DNA from 3 places in the Cumulibacter manganitolerans genome. Region 3 is predicted to be linked to each of the others. Evidence: riboswitches for the same ligand, from Rfam matches in the RefSeq annotation. Region 3 holds a riboswitch; each other region holds the start of a gene.
The links. A riboswitch is a leader RNA that binds a small molecule or an ion and turns the genes downstream of it on or off. The one in region 3 is predicted to bind thiamine pyrophosphate.
Positions count from the first base shown of each region.

Region 1: it holds a riboswitch for thiamine pyrophosphate, as region 3 does, so the genes downstream of both, F8A92_RS07350 (thiamine ABC transporter substrate-binding protein) here and thiC (phosphomethylpyrimidine synthase ThiC) in region 3, are expected to answer to the same signal.
Region 2: it holds a riboswitch for thiamine pyrophosphate, as region 3 does, so the genes downstream of both, F8A92_RS12170 (YkoF family thiamine/hydroxymethylpyrimidine-binding protein) here and thiC (phosphomethylpyrimidine synthase ThiC) in region 3, are expected to answer to the same signal.

Region 1 covers NZ_WBKP01000014.1:14,818-17,072, reverse strand. The annotation lists gene F8A92_RS07350 (thiamine ABC transporter substrate-binding protein) at 1-932, opposite strand, end outside; TPP riboswitch at 984-1,089, opposite strand; gene F8A92_RS07345 (PaaI family thioesterase) at 1,298-1,708, shown strand; gene F8A92_RS07340 (SDR family NAD(P)-dependent oxidoreductase) at 1,833-2,255, shown strand, end outside.
Region 2 covers NZ_WBKP01000032.1:39,569-41,823, reverse strand. The annotation lists gene F8A92_RS12175 (SDR family oxidoreductase) at 98-787, opposite strand; TPP riboswitch at 841-945, shown strand; gene F8A92_RS12170 (YkoF family thiamine/hydroxymethylpyrimidine-binding protein) at 994-1,641, shown strand; gene F8A92_RS12165 (ECF transporter S component) at 1,638-2,255, shown strand, end outside; gene F8A92_RS12160 (ABC transporter ATP-binding protein) at 2,248-2,255, shown strand, end outside.
Region 3 covers NZ_WBKP01000064.1:11,115-13,369, forward strand. The annotation lists gene thiC (phosphomethylpyrimidine synthase ThiC) at 1-1,093, opposite strand, end outside; TPP riboswitch at 1,091-1,199, opposite strand; gene thiD (bifunctional hydroxymethylpyrimidine kinase/phosphomethylpyrimidine kinase) at 1,229-2,086, shown strand; gene F8A92_RS16325 (hypothetical protein) at 2,159-2,255, shown strand, end outside.

The sequences.
Region 1 (2,255 bases), on a different contig from region 3:
GGCAGCGCGGCCCCGCTGGCCGGGTACATGTACATGTTGTCAGGGATCGACTTCTGGAACGCCGGCTCGCTGATGAAGTCGATGAACGCCTCGGCACCCTTCGTGTTGTCGGTGCCCTTCACGACCCCGGCGTACTCGATCTGCCGGAAGCAGGTGGACAGCACGGCGGAGGTCGTGGGCTCGCCGCCGCCCTTGGGGATGGTGAACGGTGGCGAGGACGCGTACGAGACCACGATCGGGCGGGACCCCTTGCCTTCGCCGCCGGAGAAGTCGACCGAGTAGGCGTCGGTCCACCCGCTGGTGATCTTGACGCCGTTGTCGCGCAGCTTGGTCCAGTAGCCCTGCCAGCCGTTCTCGCCGTACTTCGCCACCGTGGCGAGGAAGAAGGCGGTGCCGGGCGACGAGGTGACAGCGCTCGGGGTGACGAGCAGGTCCCGGTACTCGGGCTTGATCAGGTCGTCCAGCGAGGTCGGTGCGGCCAGCCCGTGCGACGCGAACCAGCCGTTGTCGACGTTCAGGCAGACGTCGCCGTAATCGATGGCCGTCAGGTCGTCGTCCGCTCCGGGCAGCGCGAGGCTCTTCGCCTGATCGGTCGCCTTGGCCGAGGAGTACGGCCTGAACACGCCGGCGTCGACGGCGCGGATGCCGAGGGTGTTGTCGATGCCGAAGACGACGTCGGCACTCGGGTTGTCCTTGCTGAGGATGAGCTTGTTGGTGAGCTCGCCTGCGTCGCCGGCGGTCTGGATCTTGACCGTGTATCCGGAGTCCTTCTCGAACTTCTTGATCAGCTCGGCCGGCGCCGCCCACGAGTCGTGCGTCATGACCGTGACGGTCTTGGCGTCGGACGAGCCGCCGCCGCCGACGCCGCAGGCGCTGAGCGTCACCGCGGCGGTGATGGTGATCGCGGCGAGCGCCGCACTGTGCTTCGACATGTTCCCTCCATTGCTGCGAGGGAGCTCGATCGCCCGCTGGCGCGGGGTCTTCGACTGAGTTTCCCGACTTCCTACACCGGTGCTAACCGGATCAGGTTCGAGGGTCTGCGGACGATCCGCACTCTCAGCGCCGCGTGGCGCTCCCCTGTCGTTGTGCTGCGGCCAGCATAGTCCGGCGCCGCGCGCTCCGGAGATCGACGTCCTGGAGGGGCATTGGGCATTCGGGGTGGACAGTGCCCCGACTCGGCGACGTTTTGGCGGAGACCGCTGACCGGACCCGAGGGGCGCCGGTCGGGGCACCCACCCGAGATCGGCTCGATCCTCCGATGCGCCGGGCCGTATCGTGGCGACCGGAGGAACAACCTATGGACAGCTCGGCCCTGCAGGCGCGCGTCGCCGCGATCATCGACCTACCGCTGCACCGCTTTCTGGGCGTCTCGCTCATCGACGCGGACGACCCGGCGGCCGGCGCGACCTTCGTGGTCGATGAGCCCACCCAGGGACCGGGCGGCTGGCTGCACGGCGGCGTCGTCTACACCCTGCTCGACATGACCTGCTACCTGGCGCTGCTCCCGCACCTCGCGGAGGACAAGATCGCGGTGTCGCATGCCGTGAACATCTCGCTGATGAAGGGCGTACCCGGCGGATCGACCGTCCGGCTCACCGCCGAGGTGGTGCGGGTCGGCAGGTCGCTGGCGTTCCTGCGCGCCGAGGCGCGGGCCGAGGGACATGTCGTGGCCACCGCGACGGTGACGAAGTCGATCATCCCCGGGTAGCCGGAGGAGCGGGCCGCGCGGCGCCACGGCGTTCCGTGCCCCGGATCGCCGCAAAGGCAGCGCCTCGGCGGGTTTGCTGATAAGAATTCCTAGCAGTGCGAACTATCGACTCTCGGAGGACTTCATGACCCAGTACCCGCTGCCGAACAACGCGGCCGACCTGACCGGCGACATCGCCTTCGTGACCGGTGCGAGCTCGGGCCTCGGACGACGGTTCGCGCAGGTGATCGCCGCCTCGGGTGCCACGGTCGTGGTCACCGCGCGGCGGAAGGCCAAGCTGGACCAGCTGGTCGAGGAGATCACCGCCGCGGGCGGGCGGGCGGTGGCGATCGAGATGGACGTGACCGACGCCGACTCCATCTTCGCGGCCTACCAGAGCGCGGTCGATCAGGTCGGCGTCCCGACGATCCTGATCAACAACGCCGGCATCCCGGACGCGCAGTACGCGACGAAGATGTCGGTCGAGCTCATCGACTCGGTGATCGGCACCAACCTGCGCGGCCCGTTCATCCTCGCCTCGGAGTTCGCGCGACGGCTGATCGCCGAG
Region 2 (2,255 bases), on a different contig from region 3:
CGCCGGTTGTGTTGTGCCCGCTTCGGGCGTAGTCGCCCGAAGCGAGCACACCACAACGAGAAGGTCGGCGAGGTCGCGGACGGCGGGAGGCCATCGACTACCGGCGGGTCGGGCGTACTGAGACGACCTCGAGGGTCGCGTCGGGGCTCGCCTCCACCGCGGCGCGCACCGCGCGGGCCACCGACTCCGGCGTCAGGTAGAGCTCGGGCTGATAGGTCCCGCCGTCGTGCTCGACGATCTCCCGCTGCATGTCGGTGTCCACCTTGCCGGGATGCACCGAGCTGACCCGGACGCCGTTGGGCCGCTCCTCCTCCCGCAGCACGTCGGCGAAGGCGCGCAGCGCGAACTTCGTCCCGCAGTACATCGCGTTCTCCGGATTGGTGAAGAACCCGGAGCCGGAGTTGATCAGCACGACCATCCCCCGCGTACGGCGCAGGCCCGGCAGCGTCCGCGCGGTCAGGTCGGCGACGGCGAACAGGTTCGCCTCGAAGATCTGCCGCCACTGCGCGCGGGTCGTGTCGATGACGGCGTTCTTCGTGGAGATGCCCGCGTTGTGCACCAGCAGATCCAGGTCGGGCAGCGAGGCCGCCGCCTCGGCGAGCGCCGCCTCGTCGGTGAGGTCGGCTACGAACGGCTCCGCCGACTCGAGCTCCGCGCACGCGGCGCGGGCAGCCTCCGCGGTGCGCGCGCCGATCAGGAGATGGTGCGTGGCCTGCAGCTCGCGGGCGATGGCGAGGCCCACGCCGCGCGAGCCACCGGTGATGAGGGCAATCGGTCGATCAGTCATCACCCGACCCTACTGGCCCCCTCGCGCCGCGGATGCCGGGCGCGTAGGGTGGGCGACGACCCCCGGGGAGCGCATCCAGCGCTGAGAGTGTGGCTCGGCCACAGACCCGTGAACCTGATCCGGCTCGTACCGGCGTAGGGAGTTGGGCACGCGTGGACCCTCAGCGTTCCTCGCGTCTCTTCGTTCTCGGTGGTCCGGGAGCACCGATGGACGACCGGCAACCGGCCGACCCGGCCGAGTTCGGGATCGGCATGCGCTACAGCCTGCATCCGGCGAGCGACGACTTCGTGCACGTCATCCTCACCGCGATCGCCGAGGCGGGCGACGGCGACGGCACACTCGATATCGACACCGGGCCGGTGAGCACGTACGTCGGGGCCACCGCCGCCCCTGCGGAGCCGGCGCTCGCCGGCTACCTGCTACGCACCGTCGGCGCCGCGGCGCGCGCGATGGACGGCGGCCACCTCGTCACCCACGTGCTGCTGTCGCGCGGGTGCCCCGGCGAGATGGAGTGCACCCTCCTCGATCGCTATGCGCTGCCCACGCCGGACGCCGTGGCGCTCGAACCGGCCGGCCTGGACGCCGACGTCCAGTGGTCGCTGTACCCGCTGATGGACGGCGACAGCGGGCACGGCGCGCACCTCGAGCCCATCGAGCGGGCGATCGAGCAGGCCAAGCAGTCCGGCCTGGAGGTGACCCCCGCGCACTTCGCGACGATGCTGCGCGGCGACCTCGCGCAGGCCCTCGAGCTCGTCTTCACGACCTGGTCCGAGGTCGGCCGCAGCGTGCCGCACGTCGTGTGCCACCTGACCATCTCCATCGGATCCCCCTCGCGAACGGAGCAGCACGCATGAGCACCTCGGAAACCGACCGCATCGCCCGCAAGCCGTCCGTCCAGCGCGGCTGGCGCCTGCACGACCTCGTCCTCATCGCCGTCCTCGGCGCCGTCTTCGGCTTCCTGTACTACGCGCTCGTGCAGGCCTGGCTCGCGCTGTCCATCGCGATGGGCCCCTCGGGCGACCTCGCGCAGAACATCCTGTGGGGCGGCTGGATGGTCGTGGCGCCGCTGGCGCTCTACATCACCCGCAAGCCCGGCGCGGGCATCGTCGCGGAGGTGATCGCCTCGGTGATCGAGGTCGTCGTGCTCGGCTCGCCGGTCGGCCCGAAGCTGTTCCTGACGGCGCTCGTGCAGGGCGTCGGCGTCGAGCTGGTGTTCGCCGCGACGCGCTACCGCCGGTGGACGTGGGGCACCTTCGCGCTGTCCGGACTGGTCGGCGGCGCCGCCATCTTCGTGTACGAGGCGAGCGTCCTGGGCTGGTGGGGGCAGAGCATCGTCGTGTGGCGGGCGATCATCCACCTGGCGAGCTGCGTCGTGCTCTGCGGTCTGCTGGCCAAGGCGCTCGGGGACCTGCTGGTGCGGACGGGCGTACTGGACAACTTCGCCGTCGTCCGCGACCTCCGTGACCGA
Region 3 (2,255 bases):
GTTCGGTGAGCTCACCGAGGGTGCGCAGCTCAGCGAGCTGCGCGGCGTCGTTAGCGTCCGCAATGGAGCCGGGGCGAAGGCCGTCTCCCAGCGAGAACGCGACGTCGTAGCGCGCGAAGATCTCGCAAAGCTCGTCGAAGTGCGTGTACAGGAAGGACTCCTGGTGGTGGGCAAGGCACCACCCGGCCATGATCGAGCCGCCCCGCGAGACGATGCCGGTGACCCGGTCCGCGGTGAGCGGCACGTACGCCAGGCGCACGCCGGCGTGGATGGTCATGTAGTCCACGCCCTGCTCGCACTGCTCGATGACCGTGTCGCGGAAGATCTCCCAGGTCAACGCTGATGCGTTGCCGTCCACCTTCTCCAGCGCCTGATAGATCGGAACCGTTCCGATCGGGACGGGGCTGTTGCGCAGGATCCATTCCCGGGTGGTGTGGATGTCATCGCCGGTCGACAGGTCCATCACGGTGTCGGCGCCCCAGCGGGTTGCCCAGGTGAGCTTCTCGACCTCTTCGGCGATCGACGACGTGACGGCGGAGTTGCCGATGTTGGCGTTGATCTTGGTCAGAAACGCCTTGCCGATGATCATCGGCTCGGACTCGGGGTGGTTCACGTTCGCCGGGATGATCGCGCGTCCGGCCGCGAGCTCGTCACGCACCAGCTCGGGGCTGCACCCTTCGCGCAGCGCGACGAATCGCATCTCCGACGTGATCTCACCGCGACGCGCGTAGTGCATCTGGGTCACCGTCCTGCCGTGTGCGGACCGGAGCGGCTCGCGCCGCGGTCCCAGCCAGTCGGTGGACGCCTCGCCACGCCGAACCGCCGCCCGGCCGTCGTCCGCAAGACGCCGCCCGCGACCCCGGTAGGTCTCGACGTCATCGCGGGCATTGATCCAGTCGGCGCGCAGGGCCGGGAGGCCGGAGCGGGGATCGGAGCCGGGGCCGCACGTGCGATAGACCAGCACGTCCTCGTTCGGAACGCCGCCGGGGCTGTCGGACAGCTTGATCGCCGTCATCGGGACACGCACGTCGGCGTCCCCGAGAATCACGGCACGGTGCTGGGGATGAATTTCGGGCATTTCCGGGGTACGCATTGCTAGCGCCTCCTCTTCCTTCGCCGGCATGATCCGGACAGGTTCGAACGGTCCGGACGGCGTCAGTCCGATCTCAGCCCGTGCCCGGGCTCCCGTGGGTGCGACCGATAGTAGCCACCTCGCTAGGGTGCTGTCATGCCAGACCCGAAACGGCACCCGACACGACCACCGGTTGCCCTGTCGATCGCGGGTTCGGACCCTTCCGGCGGCGCCGGTATCCAGGCGGACCTGAAGACGTTCAGCGCACTCGGCACCTACGGCACGTGCGTCATCACGGCCCTGACCGCACAATCAACGCGGACCGTGACGATGGTGCATCCGATCCCCGTGCCGGTCGTCCGCGAGCAGCTGACGACGCTCGTCGAGGACGTGCGGATCGACGTCGTCAAGGTGGGGATGCTCGGCTCGGCAGAGCTGATCGAGATGATCCACGACGTGCTGACGGATGGGCCGCTGCGCACCACACCGGTGGTGCTGGACCCCGTGATGGTCTCCAGCGTCGGCACGCCCCTGCTCGCCGCGGACGCATTAGCTGCGCTCAGGGCGTTGGTGAGTCGCGTCGACGTCGTTACGCCGAATCTTCCGGAGGCCGCTGTCCTGCTGGACGAGCCCGCGGCGGCGTCCGTATCCGAGATGCAACGGCAGGCCGAGCGGCTCGTCGGCGCCGGTGCGAGTCGAGTGCTGCTCAAGGGCGGCCACCTTGAGGGTGAGCGGTCGGTCGATGTCTGGCTCGACTCCTCCGGCGGTGCTGTCACGCGTCTCTCCGCGCCACGGGTGGCCACGCGGGACACACACGGCACCGGCTGCACTCTGAGCTCGGCAGTGGCGGCGTTCTATCCACGGCGCGGTGACTGGTTGCCAGCCGTACGCGCGGCGAAAGAGTGGTTGACCGGCGCGTTGCGCCACGGGCCCGTCCTCGACATCGGGCACGGTCCCGGCCCGGTCCATCACTTCTACGAGCAAACCCGCTGGCACGAAGAGCCCGCGCCGTAGGCCACAACGCCACGGCGGACCCATGCAACTGCCACCCGCTTCACGCATTGCCCCACTCGGTGAAGTCCGTCGGTGCAGAATCAGCGCCAGCAATGGGGTCACGTCGTGCAGCACGCGGCAGCACGCATGACCCATGGAGTGATCTTGGCCAAGCCCACAGCAGTCCTCG